DNA from 4 places in the Bradyrhizobium sp. BWC-3-1 genome. Region 3 is predicted to be linked to each of the others. Evidence: predicted binding sites of a transcription regulator. Region 3 holds the regulator's gene; each other region holds the start of a gene.
The links. Region 3 encodes LexA, which represses DNA repair genes until DNA is damaged. Its sites were predicted from a motif close to TGTTCNNNNTGTGTTCNG; they were not measured.

Region 1 (3,662 bases), 3.7 Mb from region 3:
TCCTTCTCGATCAGCGCAATCTTCCAGGCGCGCGTCCATTTTTTCAGGCGCTTCTCGCGTTTTATCGCATTCTCGGGATCATCGAATTGCTCGAAATAGACTAGCTTCACAACGCCCTATTCCTTCGTGAAGCTCTCGACTAACTGCAATTTGTGTTCGGCCACACGGCGGATGAGATCGTTCGTTACGCCAATGTAGAGCGTGTCGCCCATCTTGCTGGCGAGAATGTACACGTAGTAGCAGCGCCCGCCCATCTGCCGTCTCTGGGATACTGGGTCGCCCGGTCAAGCCGGCGACGACAGTGTGTTCTATATTCTACTCCCCCGCCTGGAGCTTCCTCGGGAACAACTCGGCAGCGCCGGTCGCCACGAGATGCGGGGCTTCGGGGGCATCGCTCTTGCTGAAATCGAGCTCTTCGATGCGCCCCGCGCGCTTCTCGATCTTGTCGGCGGAGATCAGGATCTGGCGGACGTCCTCGTTCGCGTCGGCAAAGTGCTTCTGCAATTTCAGCACGCGATCGCGCAGGCGGCCGAGGTCGTCGCCGAGCTTGATCACTTCGGTCTGGATCTGGTCGGCGGCATCGCGCATGCGCGCGTCCTTCATGATCTGCTGCATCACCTGGATCGCCAGCATCAGCAGCGACGGCGACACCAGCACGACACGGGCGCGATACGCCTTCTGGATCACGTCGTCGAAACCGTCGTGGATCTCGGCGTAGACCGATTCCGACGGCACGAACATCAACGCCATTTCCTGGGTCTCGCCGGCGACGAGATATTTTTCGGCGATGTCGCTGACATGCTTCATCACGTCACCGCGCAGCCGCTGCGTGGCGATGCGCTTTTCCTCATCGGTGCGTGCATCATGCAGCGCGGTCATCGCCTCCAGCGGAAATTTCGCGTCGATGCAGAGCGGACGCTGGTCGGGCAGGAACACGACGCAGTCCGGACGCTTGCCGGTCGAGAGCGTGAACTGGAACTCGTAGGCGCCCTTCGGCAGACCGTCCTGGACGATCGCTTCCATCCGCGCCTGACCGAAGGCGCCGCGCGACTGCTTGTTGGCGAGCACGTCGCGCAGGGTCGTCACCTGCGTGGTGAGGTCGGTGAGGTTCTTGTGTGCGCTGTCGATGATGCCGAGCCGCTCGTGCAGCGCGTGCAGGCTCTCCATGGTGTTGCGGGTCGAGTGCTCCATGGACTGGCCGACGCGGTGGGTCACCGAATCCAGCCGCTCGTTGACCGCGCGCGCCATGTCGGCCTGGCGGCCGGCCAGCGTCTGGGTCATGGCGTCGACTCGCCCCGCAGCCTCGCTCTGGGCGTGCAGCATCTGGCTGATGCGCTCCTCGAGCTCGTCGGCGCGGATGGCGTTGGCCATCGCGAGTTCCGCGCCGCGCCGCCCTGACCGCGCGATCACGACGGCAATCACGAGCAGCAGGATAAGGACCAGGGCGCCGAAGCCGATCAGCGCGTCCACGGTGCGCACCGGCCAGTCGCCAAGCATGAAAATGACCTCGTTCATGCCCCTGCTTCTAGCCGATTCGCTTCGAGACACGAACGAATAGCGAACATTTATGGTAAATGCTCTGTTAATTTTTATGGTTAACGAAACCTGAAGTTTTATGGTTAGCGGAGGGTTAACGGGGTTCCCGGCCGCATTGACCGCATCGAACGCGCGGCTTAAATCGCGGCCATGGCCCTCAGAGAAATCATCATCCTGCCCGACAAGCAGCTGCGTCTGGTCTCCAAGCCGATCGAGAAGGTCACGCCGGAGATCCGCAAGCTTGCCGACGACATGTTCGAGACCATGTACGACGCGCCCGGCATCGGGCTCGCGGCGATCCAGATCGCGCAGCCGTTGCGGCTGATCACCATGGACCTCGCCAAGCCCGACCAGGACGGCGAGACCAAGCCCGAGCCGCGCGTCTTCATCAATCCGGAAATCATCGCCTCTTCGGAGGACCTGTCGGTCTACGAGGAAGGCTGCCTGTCGATCCCCGAATATTACGAGGAGGTCGAGCGCCCTGCGAAGGTGCGGGTGCGCTACACCGATCTCGACGGCAAGGTGCACGAGGAGGACGCCGAAGGCCTCTACGCCACCTGCATCCAACACGAGATCGACCATCTCAACGGCGTGCTGTTCGTCGACTATCTGTCAAAGCTCAAGCGCGACCGCGTGCTGAAGAAGTTCGAGAAAGCCGCCAAGCGCGCGGAGTGAGGTTCTCTGTCGATGCCCCTCCGCCTGATCTTCATGGGCACGCCCGATTTCTCCGTGCCGACGCTGCTCGAGCTCGTCGCGCATGGCCACGAGATCGCGGCCGTGTACACGCGCGCGCCGAAGCCCGGCGGACGGCGCGGGCTGCAATTGCAGCCGACCCCGGTGGAAGAGGCTGCGCGAAAGCTCGGTGTGCCCGTGCTGACGCCGAAGACTTTGAAAACGCCGGAGGCGCTGGAAGAATTTCGCGCCTTTGACGCCGATGCGGCCGTCGTCGTCGCCTATGGCATGATCCTGCCGCAGGCGATCCTCGATGCGCCGAAGCTCGGCTGCTACAACCTGCACGCCTCGCTGCTGCCACGCTGGCGCGGTGCCGCTCCCATCAACCGCGCGATCATGGCCGGCGATGCCGAGAGCGGCGTGATGGTGATGAAGATGGATGTTGGCCTCGACACCGGCGACGTCGCCATGGCGGAACGGCTCGCGATCACGGACAACATGACCGCGCTCGATCTGCACGATCGTCTGTCGCGGCTCGGTGCCGATCTGATGGTGCGCGCCATGGCCGCGCTGGCCCGCGGTGGGCTTCAGCTGAAGCAGCAGAGCGAGGACGGCGTCACCTATGCCGCCAAGATCGACAAGGCCGAGGCGCGGATCGACTGGACCAGGCCCGCGCGCGAGGTGCTGCGCCATATCCACGGCCTGTCGCCGTTTCCCGGCGCCTGGGCCGAACTTGAGAATGCGCGGGTCAAGATCCTGCGCTGCGAGCTGGCGAAAGGCACGGGCGCACCCGGCGAGGTGCTCGACGATCACCTCACCATCGCCTGCGGCGAGGGTGCAATCCGTCTGATCGAGCTCCAGCGCGAAGGCAAGGCACGCATGCAGGCCGCGGACTTCCTGCGCGGCGTGCCGTTGAAGACCGGCGCCAAATTCACCTGACGCTGTCATACCCCGCGAGGGCGGGGTATCCAGTACGCCGAGGCTTCTCGGTCGAACGGATAGGCTGCGGAGTACTGGATTGCCCGGTCGAGCCGGGCGATGACAGCGAAACTGGACAAGATGCCCCGCTACAAGCTCACCATCGAATATGACGGCGCGCCGTTCTTCGGCTGGCAGGTGCAGGAGACGCTGCCCTCGGTGCAGGGCGCGTTGGAGGCCGCTGTGAAGGCGATGACCGGCGCGGATGCGCGCGTCCATGGTGCCGGCCGCACCGATGCCGGCGTGCATGCGCGCGGCCAGGTCGCGCATGTCGATGTCGGCAAGCAGTTTCCGCCGGGCCGTTTTCGCGACGGCTTGAATGCGCATCTGCGCCCGCATCCTGTCGCGGTGCTCGAAGCGGATATCGTGCCTGATAGTTTCGAGGCGCGCTTTTCGGCCATCAAGCGCCACTACCGCTACCGTATCGTCAACACTCGCGCCAATCTCGCACTCGATGCCGGCCACGCCTGGCGCGT
Region 2 (3,662 bases), 2.5 Mb from region 3:
CAGCAAGACGGTGACACTGGCGCTTGGCGAGTTGCCGAACGAGCGGCAGGCTAGAGCCGACGAGGGCAAGTCGCAGCCAGATGCCGGCATGCCGCCGCGTCTCGGGCTCAGCCTGGCTCCGGCGGGCGACGTGCAGGGCGCCGGCCAGAAGGGCGTCGTCGTCACTGAAGTCGATCCGCAAGGCCCGGCCGCGCAACGCGGCATCCAGACCGGCGACGTCATCCTCAACGTGGGCGGCAACGCCGTCGCCAATATCGGCGATGTCCGTTCGGAGCTGGCGCAGGCGAAATCGTCCGGCAAGCGCAGCGTGCTGCTGCAGGTCAGAAGCGCGCAGACGACCCGGTTCGTGGCGGTGCCGCTCGCATAAGGCGAACGTCGATCGGCGCAACTCCAAAAAGGCGGCCTTCGGGCCGCCTTTCCCGTTCGCCTTCAGGATTTCCGCACATCGCCGATAACATTCTCGTTAACGGCAGGGAGGATGACCCGGTTTCGTCCGAAAAAGCCGTGTTCGCTCATCACAATTGCGGATCTCGTACGGACTCGGCGGCAATGAAGCCGCCGGATTGCAAGCGTGGAACTTCGAACTTGCCGCCGCTGAGCCGGCCGGCAATTCGTATTTGATCGGTGCCGACATGGATCGATTGAAGCTCTCGCTGAGAAGTGCGCTGCTTGTGGCGCCGTTGGTAGCGCCGCTCGTGCTATGGGGTGGAAACGCTCTCGGGCGCGACGACGGCCGCTACGCGGACTCACCTCTCAAGCCGTGGTTCGACGGCCTGCGCAGCCATCTCGGTCCGTGCTGCTCGGATGCGGATGGGTTTGCGGTCGCCGATCCCGATTGGGACTCGCACAATGGACATTACCGCGTGCGGCTCGACGGCGAGTGGGTCGAGGTACCGGACGAAGCCGTGATCACCGAGCCGAACCGGGCCGGCCGCACCATGGTGTGGCCGGTGAAGACCGCGTTCGGCGTTTCGATCCGCTGCTTCATGCCGGGCAGCATGATCTGACTGAGGTCAGCGCGACCGTTTGGAGGATTTGCGCTTCGACGTCTTCTTCGAACTCTTTCTCGAAGTCTTCTTGGATGTTTTCCGAGATGTCTTCTTTGACGTCTTCTTGGACGTCTTTCGTTTCGCGGCCTTCTTCGGGACCTTCTTGCCCTTCTTGCGCGCTTTCGACAGGCCGATCGCGATTGCCTGCTTGCGGCTCTTCACGCGTCCGCCTCGACCGCCCGGTCCGCTTTTCGCGGTCCCCTTCTTGTAGCGCTTCATCTCGCCTTCGACATCGCTGCCGGAGCTGCGCGAGTAGCGGCGCTTCTTTGCCTTGCGTGCCATGCATGTTCTCCCTTGGCCTGGGAAAACAATCCGGGACAGGCATGGTTCCGAAAGCGCAAGCAACGTTCCGGATGGGCGACCTAGCCTAGAACGAATCCGCCAGCTCGATCTCCGCTTCCAGCACCTGAATGCGCCGTGCTGCCTCGCTGGAGGACAGATCCCGCGCGTATTGCGCGGGCTGATACGCCTCTTCGCTCAGCCGTTTCAGCCGGAGGCCCTGCGCCCGCGTCATCTGCTCGGTGAGGAAAGACTTGGCATCGTATTTACCTTGAACCTGCATGTCGCTTCTCCCTTCTGAAATCGTGACTTGACTATATGTTCTTATTTTGTTCTAACAAGCCATGGACAACAGAATTAATGAAATTCGACGTAAAATCAGCGCCTTGAGGCTGGAAATGGCCGATGTCGAGGCGGCCGTACGCGAGCTCGTCGAGCGCGATCGGGACTGCACGGAGAAGGCCCTGGCGCAGATGGATCTGCGCCGGAAAATCAATCTGCTGATCGGCGAATGGAAGGCTGCAGGTGGCGGCGATGTCCTGCCGAATGTCCGCGATAGGATGCGCCTTCGTTCCGCGAAGACATCAGGTAGTCCTCTGCGCGTGATCGCGCGCCGCTGAGAGCCTTGGGAGCGCACGGTGGAGGAAGTCCCGGATGCATACCGGATTCTAAAGCTGCGCGCCGAGATTCTCGAACTGGGCTCTGCCATCCGGCAGCTGCAACGCGAGGGGCTCGACGACGCCGCGGCCCAGCTCTTGATCGCGCGCAAGCGCGCACGACTCGACCATCTGGTGAAGTCAGATCCTGCAGGCGTTCATCCTGACATCCTGGGCAGCCATCGTAGCTGAAGCCTGCGCGCAACGCGAGGTGCGGGGCTCGTCGATACCGCATGTTGACGAAGCGGCCCGAGAGAAGTCTGTTCGAATACCAAAGCAAAAGGCCCCGCGATCGCGGGGCCTTCGTGTTTTCGCCGAACGCCTACTTGGTGTTGCTCATACCGGCCTTGTTGTTCGTCATGGTGCCGCCCTGGTCGGAGCCGGGGCCGGAGCCGCCCTGACCGGAGGGATCAGCACCCTTGGAGGACTTGGTGTTGGCGCCCGTGGTGGTCTGCGACGTCGACATCGATGATCCGTGTTTTGCCTTATGCGACTTGGCCTGCACTGCGAACGGTGCGGCGGCGAGGCCGGTTGCCAACATCACGGCAAGAGCGAGCTTGGTGGTCTTCATCTGCGGGAACTCCCTGAGTTGAATTGACGCAGGCAGCAAACTGCCATTCGTCGCAGGAGTTCCGAACGAAGAAATTCCGGTAAAGCACGCATAGTTCAAGATTGCTTGTCCTCGGCGAGGATGAATACGACGCCGGTCAGTGTCGCGCCGATCGCGAACGTCGTCACCAAGGTGAGGGCGAAAACGACCACGGCCTGCCTTCCGCCGTGACTCAGCAAATTGGCGACGCCGGGATTGGACAGCACGAGCAAGAGGCTGAAAGCGAGTCCTAAGGCTGCGCCCATCATCGCGTGCGTCATCAGCTTGACGAGCCCGCTGGGAGAGATCAGGTCAGACGACTTCTTCGCGCGCATGGAACTCTATCCCAATCTCGCATGCAACGCCTGCGACACGCGCCGGTTCCACCCGCATGAAGGAATTGTCATCGTCCGCTTCATCCGACGTTCATGCCGGGTGGGCGAGAATGACCGCGCAACACGGGAACATTCGATATGGGTAAGGTGGTCTTTCTCTATCGCTCTCTGGCTTATCGTAACGCCGCTGCGGACATCCTCCGCAAAGCGCGCAAGCTGCCCCGCGGCGCGGAGCGAAGCGCGGCGTGCCGCTATGCCAAGGCTCTGCGCGATCTCGCCCAAACAGAAGCCTGGCTCGAAGGACGGGTCGCGCGCGAGCCGCAAACGACGCAGCGCAGGAAGAGTGCGGCCTCCGGTTAGCCGGAAGCGCGCTGCAATTCGGCGGAGCTGGCGGCTTCGAAGTTGCCGGGCGCGGTCGTCGCGGCAGTCTTGCGGACCAACGGCACCTCGAGCCGGCACAGCAGACCCTCGGCCCGCCAATCGAATCGCGCCTGCCCACCGAGCTGGGACTCGACGCTCGCAAGCAGGCTCCGCGTACCAAAGCCGCGGGATTTCGGTGTCATGACCAGCGGGCCGCCGGTCTCCTCCCACGTCAGCGTGAGCAGCTCGTCCTCGACCTGCCAGCCGATCGCGAGCCGTCCCGTCCGGGTAGAGAGCGCGCCATACTTCGCCGAGTTGGTGAAAAGCTCATGCAGCGCGAGCGCCAGCGTCTGGGCGGTTGCCGGCAGCAACTGAACTTCCGACCCCGCCAATT
Region 3 (3,662 bases):
AGGGAGCACGCGCGCGCGGCTTGACGGCGGTGCATGTGACCTCGCCGCGTGACGTCGGGAACGCATTGAAGGCATTGGGCATTTGACGACGGTCCGTTGTCGCGAAACCCACGACGGCACGGCCCGAGGGACCAATTTTGAAAAATTGAGGAACCGGATCACTTTGTACATTTTTATACAGAGTTCCGGGAACGGAATACCGCCTTCCGGACTCTTAGAGTCCGTTGGGACTTCTACGGACGGATGCATCATCGTGCTGGGCAAAACCTACCTCACCAAGCAGGCCTCTCTTCTTCTTGAATTCGCGAGGACAACTTCAGATTCGGACCTTTCCGCCAAGCTTGTGAGCAAGGCCGCCGACCTGAAATCCCAAGCCGACCCGCTGCCCGACAAGGATCAGGGATCCAAGGCGCCCGACGTAACTCCCGGGCAGGCAGGGAGCTGATCGATTCAGGCCATGGCGCGTTCTCGCCTTGCCATGATTTTCGTCGCTTCCATGACCACTCTCCTGCCGATCTGTGACCTCCTTCGGATCATGCCGCGACGCGCTTGATCCTGCCTTCCGGAACAATGTGAAGGGGCGGGATGACTGTGCCTGCTCAGCCGCTTTTGCCTCTGCGCCTGCGCTCGGCTAGAAGACGTGCGGAACATTCGCCCGAACGTGCCGAGCAGGAGTTTTCGCCGTGGCCTTGATGCCGGTTTCTGACGCGCTTGCCGCGGTGCTGGCGGGTGCAGAGCCGCTGCCGGAAGAAATGATTTCCCTCGACGAGGCCTACCATCGCGTGCTCGCGCGTGACGTCGTGGCGCGGCGCACGCAGCCGCCGCAGGCGATGTCGGCGATGGACGGCTACGCGGTGCGCGCGGCCGATGCCGCGACGATCGATTCGGAGCTCACCGTCATCGGCGAAGTCGCAGCGGGCCGACCGTTCGAGGGGACGGTCGGAGCCGGCGAGGCCGTGCGGATCTTCACCGGCGGCGTCGTTCCCTTTGGCGCGGACGCCGTCGTGATCCAGGAGGACACGATCGCCGCCGGCAAGCGGATCACGATCAAGGAAGCCGCAATCGCCGGCCGGCACATCCGCCCCGCCGGCGTTGATTTCCGCGAGGGCGACGTGCTCCTGCGCAAGGGAAGCCGTTTGACCGAGCGAGACCTCGCGCTCGCCGCCGGGATGAATCATCCGCACCTTGCCGTTGTCAGGCGTCCGAAGGTCGCGATTCTCGCCACCGGCGACGAGCTGGTGATGCCGGGCACCACGCCCGGCCACGGCCAGATCGTCTATTCCAACGGCTACGCCCTGCACGCGCTCGCCCGCAGCGAGGGCGCCGAGACCATCGACCTCGGTATTGCCGCCGACACGCTCGAGGCCACCACCGCCGGCATCCGCCGCGCCCGCGAGAGCGGCGCCGACGTCCTGATCACGACCGGCGGCGCATCGGTCGGCGACCACGATCTGGTCCAGCAGGCACTGCGGGACGAAGGCATCGCGATGGCGTTCTGGAAGATCGCGATGCGGCCAGGCAAGCCGATGATGCACGGGCGACTCGGCGCAATGGGTGTGATCGGCCTGCCGGGCAATCCCGTATCGTCCTACGTGTGCGCTTTCCTGTTCATGGTGCCGCTGATTCGCGCCCTGTCGGGCCGTTCAGTGATTCACCATCGCCGTGAACGCGCCGTGCTCGGCCGCGACGTCGGCGCCAACGACCAGCGCGAGGACTATCTGCGCGCGCATCTTGAGGAGCGTGACGATGGCACACGCGTCGTTGTTCCCGTCAATCATCAGGACTCTTCGCTGCTTGCGAATCTCGCTGCAGCACAGGTACTTCTCGTCCGCGCACCATTCGCGCCGAAGGCCGAAGCCGGCACGGCTTGCGAAGTGTTGCGGCTCCCCGTCTGAGCGCCCCCGCAACGCGCGTTCCGCGCACTTTGCTCTGTTCACGGTAAATTAAGCAGTTGCGGAACATGTATCGAACATATAGTGTCTGTTCATGATTTGTTTCGAGCATGCAGCGGCTTATGGCCGAATTCAGCGTCTCGGAATCGGACGACATCAACCGGGGGACTTTGGTCGAGATGTTAACGCGCAAACAATACGAGCTTCTGCGGTTCATCAGTGAACGTCTGAAGGAAAGCGGCGTGCCGCCCTCCTTCGACGAGATGAAGGATGCGCTCGATCTGCGCTCGAAGTCGGGCATCCATCGCCTGATCACGGCGCTCGAGGAGCGTGGCTTCATCCGACGCCTGCCCAACCGCGCCCGTGCGATTGAAGTCATCAAGCTGCCGGAGCTCCAGGCAGCCGCTGGCAGCCGCCGCGGCTTCACGCCGAGCGTCATCGAGGGCAATCTCGGCAAGGTGCGTGCGAGCGCGAGCCTGCCCGCTGACGAGGGCGAACGTCCCGTCGCGGTGCCGGTGATGGGCCGCATCGCGGCCGGCACGCCGATCGAGGCGTTGCAGACCCGCAGCCATACTATCAGCGTACCGCCTGACATGCTCGGCTCGGGCGAGCATTACGCGCTGGAAGTGCGCGGCGACTCGATGGTCGAAGCCGGCATTCTCGACGGCGACATGGCCCTGATCCAGCGCAACGAGAGCGCCGATACCGGCGACATCGTGGTGGCGCTGATCGACGACGAGGAAGCGACGCTGAAGCGCTTCCGCCGTCGCGGCGCCTCGATCGCGCTCGAGCCCGCCAACGCGGCCTATGAGGTCCGCATCCTGCCGCCCAACCGGGTGAAGATTCAGGGCAAGCTGATCGGGCTTTACCGGAAGTACTGATACCGGGAGTCCTTTCTATCGGCAGTACTTCATATCGGAAGCACTTCATGCCGGAGGTGCTTGGCGCCTCGCGCGCTTCCGATCGGCATCGCCGGTCAGAGATTGGAGCGGATCATCGTCCGCTCCGGCTGGATAGCCTTTCTGGTTCTGCACAGACTATCCGGCCCCTCCTCCAACGCTGGCTCCTCGCCACGCCGACGAAGCAGCACCGCTTCAAGCAGCACCGCTTCGCGGCTCGGTTGTTCGAGGAAACAGCGACCAGCGGTCAAGTTCGGCCGTTGCAGCCAAGTTGGCAATGTTCGCGTACGCGCCTCCCGAATGCATCGCGGCGAGCTTTGTTCCTATTGAATTCGGGAAAGATAATGTGATCGCGGCTTGCGGAAGCCAGCCGCAGATTTGCCCACAACCAAGCACAGCGTTCGTGCTTCCACTCTGATAGAGGCCTGCGCCTCGATAAGAGACGCGGGTTGCTATCCCAGCATGAGGAGCACCCGATGTGTGACTACAGCCTACATGCCGTCGCGTCGCGCCCCGCCGAAGTCGGCGAGACGATCGTCACGACAAGCTTCCGCGGCACCTCGACGCGCGGCTTCGCCTCTGCAGCCGATCCGTCCGTCGCCGTCTGCCTGCTGCCGGGGACGGAGCTCGCCTTCGCCGACGACGTCCGCTACGACAATCGCTGGATCTGGACGCGCACCATCAATTCCCGCGTCGGCAAGTTCGGCAAGATCGATCCGCACGTTCCCGACCGCCATCATGATGCGATCGAATTCCCCGACGGCAAATACGTGCTGGTGACGCAGCTCGTCGAAGGCCAGCGCGCGACGGTGCTGCAACTGCCGGTGACTCAGTCGGTCACCGAGCGCGAGCACAAGGCGCAGATCACCGC
Region 4 (3,662 bases), 100 kb from region 3:
CTGGAAGTCGACCGTGTCCTTGTCGATGTCGGTTAGCAGAGCCAGCGCCGCCTTCGTCAATCGGGCTTCGGTATAACGATAGGCAGCCGGGGGATCGCCGTCGACCGAGCCGAAATTGCCCTGGCCGTCGATCAGCGGCACGCGCATGGAGAAATCCTGCGCCATCCGGACCATGGCGTCGTAGATCGACTGGTCGCCATGCGGATGATATTTACCGATGACGTCACCGACCACGCGGGCGGACTTGACGTACTTCTTGTCCGGCGTGTGCCCCTGCTCGTTCATCGAGTACAGGATGCGGCGATGCACCGGCTTCAGGCCATCGCGGGCGTCAGGCAGCGCCCGCGCCACGATCACGCTCATGGCGTAGTCGAGATAGGACTTCTTCATCTCCTCGAAGATGGAGACGGGGCGAATATCCGAGGGTTGCGCCGGCTGGTCGCCGGGCTTGTCGTCGTCGTCAGCCAAGGGGAAATCCGGTGAGGTTTTATCTGGGAATCATATAGCGCATCGAGCCTCTGATAACCACCCTCGCGGCGTTCTGGGAAGCGCTTTTTCCGCCTATTTTTCCAACAACTTAAGCCCTTGCGAGCGGTGTCTCGGACAGCACTCGCATCGGCCTTGCAAAATCGCCGCTCACGCGTGGAAAACCGCGCGGTGAGCTTGCCGCGTCGGCGCGTTTGCCAAGCCGCAATCCGAGCTCACCCAAACATGAAGCGGGCCCGGAAATGCCGAGCCCGTCCTGTCGATTAGTGGGATGTTCTGACATGAGATGAGAAGCGCCGCCCATCCGGCCGGGCGTCCGCATCAGGCGCCGCGTTCTTGGAGCGGAATCGCTCAGAACGGGATATCGTCGTCCATGTCGCTGTTGCGGCCACCGCCGCCGGCGGCAACAGGGCGCCGCGGCGCGCTGCTGACCGGACCGGAGGAGCCGAAATCGCCGCCCGGCTCGTCGCCGAAGCTGCCGCCTCCGCCACCGCCGCTACGACCGTCCAGCATCGTCAAGGTCGAGTTGAACCCCTGCAGCACGACTTCGGTCGAGTACTTTTCGACACCGCTCTGGTCGGTCCATTTGCGGGTCTGGAGCGCACCCTCGACGTAAATCTTGGCGCCCTTCTTCAGATACTGTTCGGCGACCTTGCAGAGCCCTTCATTGAAGATCACGACGCGGTGCCACTCGGTCTTTTCCTTGCGCTCGCCAGTCGCCTTGTCGCGCCACGTCTCCGAGGTCGCGACGCTCAGATTGGCGATCGGCCGCCCGTCCTGGGTGCGGCGGATTTCAGGATCCTTGCCGAGATTTCCAACCAGAATGACCTTGTTGACGCTTCCCGCCATCTCCGCTCTCCGCTCCGAATGCCACTGAATTCAAGAAGGCCGGTCCGCTCCCGCGTTCCGCCGTGCCTGTTGAGGCGACCCTATACGCTCGCCGAACACTTGCGGACGACGATCAGGCCGTCACCCTTCCGGTTATCCCCACATATAGCATCGACCTCCGGTTCGTTCCAGATTTGTTCTTGGCGAAGACAGATCTGAAGGCGTGGGATCGATCGGCCACATGTGTTGCGGAAAGGCACAGGTCGATTGGAACCTTTGTAGGTTCCGTTCAGCAAGTTATGGGTACTCGCACTGCCGCGGTCTTGTTGCATTTGGGAGACGGACTCTGCCGCTCCGTAGAGCTACGGTTGCCTCGGACTTAGTTCATATGGGCCCTCGCGCCTGATCAGCCGCTTCGGGGAAATAAGAAGCGGACGAAACCTGGGGAGACTGGCAATGAATAAGCTTCTTATTTGTGCAATCGGTGCAGTGGCGATGGGCTTGTCGGCTCCCGCAAGCGCGGCGGACATGGCCGCGCGTCCCTACACCAAAGCCCCGCCGCCGGCGGTTGCCGCCATCTACGACTGGAGCGGCTTCTACATCGGCATCAACGGCGGCGGTGGCTCCAGCCACAAGTGCTGGGACTTCGTCACGCCCGCGACCGGCGTTCTCGTCGGCGAAGGCTGTCACAATGCAACAGGGGGCACCGTCGGCGGCCAGATCGGCTATCGCTGGCAGTCCGCCAATTGGGTGTTCGGTCTGGAAGGCCAGGGCAACTGGGCTGATTTCCGGGGCGACAACGTGAGCACCCTCTTCCCTGGTACCGCTTTGGTGACGGGTGATCGCAACCGTTCCCGCATCGACGCTTTCGGTCTCATCACCGGTCAGGTCGGTTACGCCTGGAACAACGTGCTGCTTTACGTGAAGGGCGGCGCCGCCGTCGTCGGTGACAAGTACGACATCTACGCTGCTGCGGGTACGCCCGGCGCGGGCGCGCTGCTGGCTTCGGCCCGGGAGACTCGCTGGGGTGGCACGGTCGGGGCCGGTCTGGAATTCGGCTTCGCCCCGAACTGGTCGCTGGGCTTTGAGTACGACCACATCTTCCTTGGCGATCGCACGATCGGCTTCACAACGCCTGCGGGTGCGGTATTCGGCAGCGACCGGATTCGCCAGGACGTAGACATGGGCCTGGTCCGCTTGAACTATCGCTGGGGCGGTCCGGCCATCGCAAGGTACTGATCGCGCTGGACATATCGCACTTCGAAGGCCGGCCTTGCGCCGGCCTTTTGCTGTGCAGTCCTCCGATATTAATCGGTCAATAACCGTTCCGATCGTTGTTGCTTTTGAGTGACACAACTTGCGGCTTCACTGGTGTAAGTACGGCATCAGTTGGGCAAGTGAGTCCGATGCCCTCCCTATCGTGGAAGGCACAATCAGAAACTGGGACTGGGATTAGTTGAAAATGAAAAAGGTTTTGTTGGCTTCGGCCTGTTTGTTCGCTCTCGCTGCCCCGGCTTCGGCCGCTGATCTCGCGGCGCGCCCCTACACCAAGGCCCCGGTGGCCATGGCTTCGGTCTACAACTGGACCGGCTTCTACCTCGGTATCGTCGGTGGCGGCGCTTGGGAAAATTCCTCGACCGACCCGAAGATGAAGGGCGGCTTCGTCGGCGGTACTGCCGGCTACAACTGGCAGACCGGCAATGTCGTGTTCGGCGTCGAGGCCGATGGTTCCTGGGCTGATGTCAGCGCGTCGGTCACCGGCCCCGTTGCCGTCCCCGGCTTCGGCCTCGTCAGCACCACCCTCAGCTCCAAAACCGATGCGATGGGAACCGTGCGCGGCCGCATCGGCTACGCCGTCAACAACGTCCTGTTCTACGGCACCGGTGGTTACGCCTGGATCGACAACAAGCTCAGCGTCAGCGCGCTCGGCGTGACCGTTTCCGACAGCAAGTGGCACTCCGGCTGGACCGTCGGTGCGGGCGTCGAAGCGTTCTTCGCTCCGCAGTGGTCGGTCAAGGGCGAGTACCTCTTTCGCAGCCTCGGCGGCGAGACCTACTTCTCGGGCGCCCTGCCCTCCGGCACGCTCGAGTTTCACACCGTGCAGGTCGGCGTGAACTATCACTTCGGGGGCCCGGTGGTCGCCAAGTACTGAGTTCAGTACTTAGCCCCAACGCCATCCGCGTTACGAAAGGCCGGCCTTGTGCCGGCCTTTTTGTTTTGTCGGGCACGTTGCCGCGCAGTTCCACCCTGCTCCTGCCAGATGCCGCCAGTGCGCCAACAATCCGTTGACGATTCGCAAGTCCCACTGGAAATCCGTCTCCGTTCTTCCTACGTTCGCTGACAACCCC

Region 1: a site for LexA is predicted at 1,547-1,564, ahead of RX329_RS03325 (DNA recombination protein RmuC). Genes of this name have one in related genera too.
Region 2: a site for LexA is predicted at 1,648-1,665, ahead of RX329_RS33325 (DUF3072 domain-containing protein). Genes of this name have one in related genera too.
Region 4: a site for LexA is predicted at 1,499-1,516, ahead of RX329_RS21975 (single-stranded DNA-binding protein). Genes of this name have one in related genera too.

The regions. Positions count from the first base shown of each region.
Region 1 is NZ_CP136625.1:693,894-697,555, forward strand. It holds partial or broken gene RX329_RS03320 (GIY-YIG nuclease family protein) at 1-254, opposite strand, end outside; gene RX329_RS03325 (DNA recombination protein RmuC) at 316-1,515, opposite strand; gene def (peptide deformylase) at 1,687-2,211, shown strand; gene fmt (methionyl-tRNA formyltransferase) at 2,224-3,147, shown strand; gene truA (tRNA pseudouridine(38-40) synthase TruA) at 3,268-3,662, shown strand, end outside.
Region 2 is NZ_CP136625.1:6,906,870-6,910,531, reverse strand. It holds gene RX329_RS33340 (Do family serine endopeptidase) at 1-367, shown strand, start outside; gene RX329_RS33335 (hypothetical protein) at 633-1,007, shown strand; gene RX329_RS33330 (DUF6496 domain-containing protein) at 1,014-1,331, opposite strand; gene RX329_RS33325 (DUF3072 domain-containing protein) at 1,417-1,611, opposite strand; gene RX329_RS33320 (hypothetical protein) at 1,727-1,948, shown strand; gene RX329_RS33315 (hypothetical protein) at 1,967-2,176, shown strand; gene RX329_RS33310 (hypothetical protein) at 2,307-2,555, opposite strand; gene RX329_RS33305 (hypothetical protein) at 2,651-2,908, opposite strand; gene RX329_RS33300 (hypothetical protein) at 3,047-3,268, shown strand; gene RX329_RS33295 (HWE histidine kinase domain-containing protein) at 3,265-3,662, opposite strand, start outside.
Region 3 is NZ_CP136625.1:4,429,163-4,432,824, reverse strand. It holds gene RX329_RS21485 (HAD family hydrolase) at 1-86, shown strand, start outside; gene RX329_RS21480 (hypothetical protein) at 254-445, shown strand; gene glp (gephyrin-like molybdotransferase Glp) at 684-1,895, shown strand; gene lexA (transcriptional repressor LexA) at 2,072-2,773, shown strand; gene RX329_RS21465 (hypothetical protein) at 3,268-3,662, shown strand, end outside.
Region 4 is NZ_CP136625.1:4,532,742-4,536,403, reverse strand. It holds gene gyrA (DNA gyrase subunit A) at 1-468, opposite strand, end outside; gene RX329_RS21975 (single-stranded DNA-binding protein) at 838-1,335, opposite strand; gene RX329_RS21970 (outer membrane protein) at 1,771-2,553, shown strand; gene RX329_RS21965 (porin family protein) at 2,777-3,466, shown strand.